Regions from separate parts of the Paenibacillus sp. 01T431 genome, predicted to be linked through region 1. Evidence: riboswitches for the same ligand, from Rfam matches in the RefSeq annotation. Region 1 holds a riboswitch; the other holds the start of a gene.
The links. A riboswitch is a leader RNA that binds a small molecule or an ion and turns the genes downstream of it on or off. The one in region 1 is predicted to bind thiamine pyrophosphate.
Positions count from the first base shown of each region.

Region 2: another riboswitch for thiamine pyrophosphate. It lies ahead of AC1DM9_RS13885 (ABC transporter substrate-binding protein); the one in region 1 lies ahead of AC1DM9_RS05820 (ABC transporter ATP-binding protein).

Region 1 is NZ_JBFTPT010000003.1:174,735-176,940, forward strand. Features, by position in the region: gene AC1DM9_RS05815 (ABC transporter permease) at 1-360, opposite strand, end outside; gene AC1DM9_RS05820 (ABC transporter ATP-binding protein) at 341-1,117, opposite strand; TPP riboswitch at 1,205-1,307, opposite strand; gene AC1DM9_RS05825 (SLOG family protein) at 1,395-1,952, shown strand; gene AC1DM9_RS05830 (DUF2087 domain-containing protein) at 2,156-2,206, shown strand, end outside.
Region 2 is NZ_JBFTPT010000006.1:364,888-367,093, forward strand. Features, by position in the region: gene AC1DM9_RS13885 (ABC transporter substrate-binding protein) at 1-1,023, opposite strand, end outside; TPP riboswitch at 1,208-1,320, opposite strand; gene AC1DM9_RS13890 (glycosyltransferase) at 1,459-2,206, opposite strand, start outside.

The sequences.
Region 1 (2,206 bases):
CCACATAATGAAAATTGGCGACAGAGCGATAAGCGGGATGGTCTGACTGATGACGACAAACGGGTACAGCGCCTTCTCCAGTATTCGGAAAGTGTGCATGCCTGCTGCGAGCGTAGTCCCAATAATAATCGACAATAGAAAACCGAGGGACACTTCTTTAAGCGTAGCCAGCAGATGGTTGCCAAGCAGCAGATGGCCATCTTCGATTAATGCCTGAGCAATTGAGCTAGGTGACGGCAGTATGTAGGGTGGAACCAATCCGAGCTGTGCGACTGCTTGCCAAACGAGCAGTAAGCTAAAGAGCAGCAGTATAAATAGTCCGTAATGGCTCAGCCACTGGTTAATTAGAGGTTTGCGCATGCAGTCTTCGCTCCAAATCTTGCCGCAGCTTGATGAAGTCGGGTTCATAATTTTGCTCATAATGTCTTGGTCTCGGCAAAGGAACGACTATTTCCTGTATCCCTTGCGCCTCGTTAGCTGCACTTGGCAATAAATAAATGCGGTCGCTCAGCAATATCGCTTCCTCAAGATCATGTGTGATAAAGAGTACTGTTTTTCCAAGGTCGCTCCACAGCTCTAGCAGCCACTTATGCATACCGCGTTTGGTCATGGCGTCAAGCGCGCCAAACGGTTCGTCCAGCAGCAGCAGCTCTTGTCCGGTTACTAGCGTGCGCAGAAAAGCTGCCCGCTGTCGCATGCCGCCTGACAACTCGTCAGGGTAAGCTTGTTCATAGCCTGCCAGTCCGAAGCGCTCTAGCAGCTCCATGATTTGGATCGTGTTATAATGGGGATTGCTGCGTGTCAGCTCAAGTGGAAGCAGACAATTGCCGAGTATTGTTCTCCATGGCAGAAGAAGATCCTTTTGCGGCATATAAGCAATCTTGCCGAGACGATTGGGGGCAGGCTTGCCATGCAGCCTAATTTCACCTTGGCTAGGCTGAAGCAATCCGGCCATGAGCTTAAAGAGAGTGCTTTTGCCTGACCCGCTAGCACCGATGATAGAGACAAACTCACCTGAGTAGGCTTGAAGCGAAAGATTAGACAGTATAGATGTTTCAGCAAGCTTGTCGTAGGTGTAGCTTACTTGGTGAAGTGAGATTATAGCTGTAATACGCATCCCTCCGTAAACAAATAAAGACCCACCCATTTCCGAGGGGAAATGAGCGGGTCTAACGATCACACAAGGCTTGCGCGCATGAATGAATGCTTTGCTGCTCCACTTCCCTCCGCTGGAATGATCCAGATCAGGTTCCAAGGGTCCGGAGCAGATGCTCCATCTCAGCCGTTAGGCTCCCCTAGTGAAATAAATAGGTTTATATGCAATTTGTATTTTTTCTACTATAGCATACACTGGATAGATGTAAACCATAATTATCCGAAAAGGCGTTGGACAAATGAAAAATTTACTCGTAACGGGCTACCGAGCGCATGAGCTTAATATTTTTAGCCAGAAGCATGAGGGCATTGTTTATATAAAAAAAGCGCTGACAGGCAAGCTGGTTCCGCTTATAGAAGATGGGCTTGAGTGGGTGATTACCCCGGGTCAATATGGCGTAGATTTGTGGGCGTGCGAGGTCGTCATTGCGCTGAAGGAAATATATCCTCATTTGAGACTTTCAATTATTTCGGCATACAGCAATCCGGAAGAGAAATGGAAGGATGATAAAAAGGAGTTTTATCAGCAGGTTTTAAAAGGGGTCGATTATTACGCTTCGGTCAGCAACCAGCCGTATAATGGCATTTGGCAGTTTACGGCTAGGGACGAGCTGCTGTTTCGGAAAACGGACGGTATTCTGCTCGTTTATGATGAGGATGCAGGCGAGGGCAGCCCCAAGTTTTTTAAAGAAAAAGCGTTAAAGAAACAGCAGGCTGAGGGCTATGGTTATTTCAGCATAAGCTCGGAGGACATTCAGAGCATTGCGGATGATGACAACCTGTATTCGGAAAATTAACGATGCATGGGAGTTGAGTAAGAGGAGTTTATTTCATGCTGGCAGGCAGAGACCTGTCAGCTTTTTTTATGCGCAAGCTGACTGTTTGTATTTTCGAGATTATTGTGTTTGACAAATAATAGGTGGCGTATTATTATCTGATTAGATAAACATCTAATTAGATGTAAGTTAAATTTGTTTGGTGGAGGAAGAGGTGGCGAACGGTGCAATTAGATAAAGTGGTAGCCTATCATAAGGCATTATCCGATCCGACG
Region 2 (2,206 bases), on a different contig from region 1:
GTTCGTAAATGCATTCTCCGCTTCAAGCTCCTTCTCCAGCAGCTTGTGCTCAAACATCCATGCCGCATAGTTTTCCCATACGCTTAGCTTCTGTTCGCCCCAGCGCGGTGCGTCATCCTGATATTTCGAGCTTAACCATTTTTGGCTGGCGCGCACAAGCTCCGCATTCAAATCCGGCTCTGCTTTTATTAAAATTTCTGCTGCATCCTCCGCATTGCTGATCGCGTATTGGTAGCCTTTAGATACGGCAGCTGTAAACGCTTTGACTGTTTCCGGTTTATTCATAATCAAATCTTCGTTCGTCACGATTACCGGCGTATAATAATCCAGTTTGTCGCTGTAGTCTGTTAAATAAACCATATTGATCTTCTCGCCGCGCAGCTCTGCTTCCACGCCAGTCCATGCATAGTAAATCCATGCAAAGTCAATATCGCGTTTCACCGCCGTAAAGAAGTCGCTGTCGCCGATGCTCATGATGTTTACTTTGCTCACATCTGCGCCCTTCTCCTGCATAATCGATTGAATGACCGCCTCCTCAACAGGAGCGCCCCAGCCGCCATACGTTTTGCCTTCAAATTTCTCAGGTGAATCGATTCCCTTTGCAAGCGGTGAAGCAAAACCTGAGGTATTGTGCTGAATGACAGCGGCGATCGATACGAGCGGCACGCCGGCAATTCTCGCCATCGTGACAGACTCCTGATAGCTTACGCCAAACTGCACATTGCCCGAAGCGACCATTTGATCGGCACCGCTTTGTCCTGGTTGAATAATTTCAACGTCCAGTCCTTGCTCCTTAAAAAAACCTTTATCTCTAGCTACATAAAGTCCGGTATGATTCGTATTTGGTGTCCAGTCGAGTACAACCTGCACCTTCTCTAGCGGCTTGTCCGCTGTTCCCTCTTGCTCTTTCGGCTGTTCGCCCTTGTTCCCAGCGCCACCGCCGCAGCCTGCCAGCACCAATACGAACACAAGCATCGCGGCCACGATTTTCCACGACAAATACCCTGTTTTTTTCTGATTCATGATGTTGTTCCCCTCTCCATGCTTCGATTCTTATAGGCGACGACTCCTCGTAGTATCCGGTTCCATGGCTGCATCATTCTAATCGCAACAAAAAAAAGCGTCCCCCTAATCCGGAGGACGCCATATCATTGGCTGTGCAGCTGTTTATACAGCAAATGCTTGATCAATTTGATCTCGCCTGCTTGCTAAACAGAGCTTCTGTCCCTACGCTGGCATTATCCAGATCAGGTTTAACGGGTCGGAATTGTATAGAAAATCCCCTCTCAGCCGGCCTAACCAGCTCCCCGGAACATATTCGGTTTCGTCAATACCATTCATTGTATAGCAAAACCCGCATTTAATGCTAGTTTTTTTTGAAAATGATTATCATCAAGCCACGATACTCATCCTCTTACTATATACGGCAGCCAGAACGTGCAGCTCCTGCACCAGCTTTCATTGCCCTAGATCGATATGCTCATCCAGCCATTCTACCTTTGTTTCTTCAGCAGCCTTCGAATTTTCTAAGTCTGCCGTATCTTTGGTCTCTGCTGCAGGAGCAAGGCGTCCATATACGAGCAAATATGCGGCTGTCAGCTCTTTTGACATCTCTTCAGACGTTAGCCGCTCTAGCAGATGGATGTATTCTAGCTGCTCCTGCGGTTTATTATCCGCACGTGTAATCTTCACATAGGTAAAACCGGCCTGCAAATAAAGCTGGCTAACTTGTTCTGCTGAGTACTGTGATGCCGCTTGATGCTGTGCTTGTGCATTAGCAGGATCTAAATATTGCCGAATATTGTTGAAATAATAGCGATTGGCAAAGCACCCGACTAGCCAGCCGCCAGGCTTTAGAAGACGAACTAGATTTTTCATGGCTTGCGGTGTCCCGTATGCATGAGCATCTCCGATTACGATGCCGTCAAGACCTTCAGCAGGCAGCCTCCAATCCTTCGGATCATTCGAGCGGAATACAGTAATTCCCGAAGCTTCTGCTACTCTAGCCGCCAGCTCGTTACGCTCAACTCCGTACCATATTGCGGATGGGAATTGCTTTTTCATATGAAAAATCGTAGCTCCGCACCCGCAGCCTATTTCCATAATCGAGCAATTCTCGCGTCTGTACTCATGCGATTCCCGCTCAATTACGGTGCTGAAATCCATTCTAATATACGTTGCATCACCAGGGTCAAAGCCCCATTTG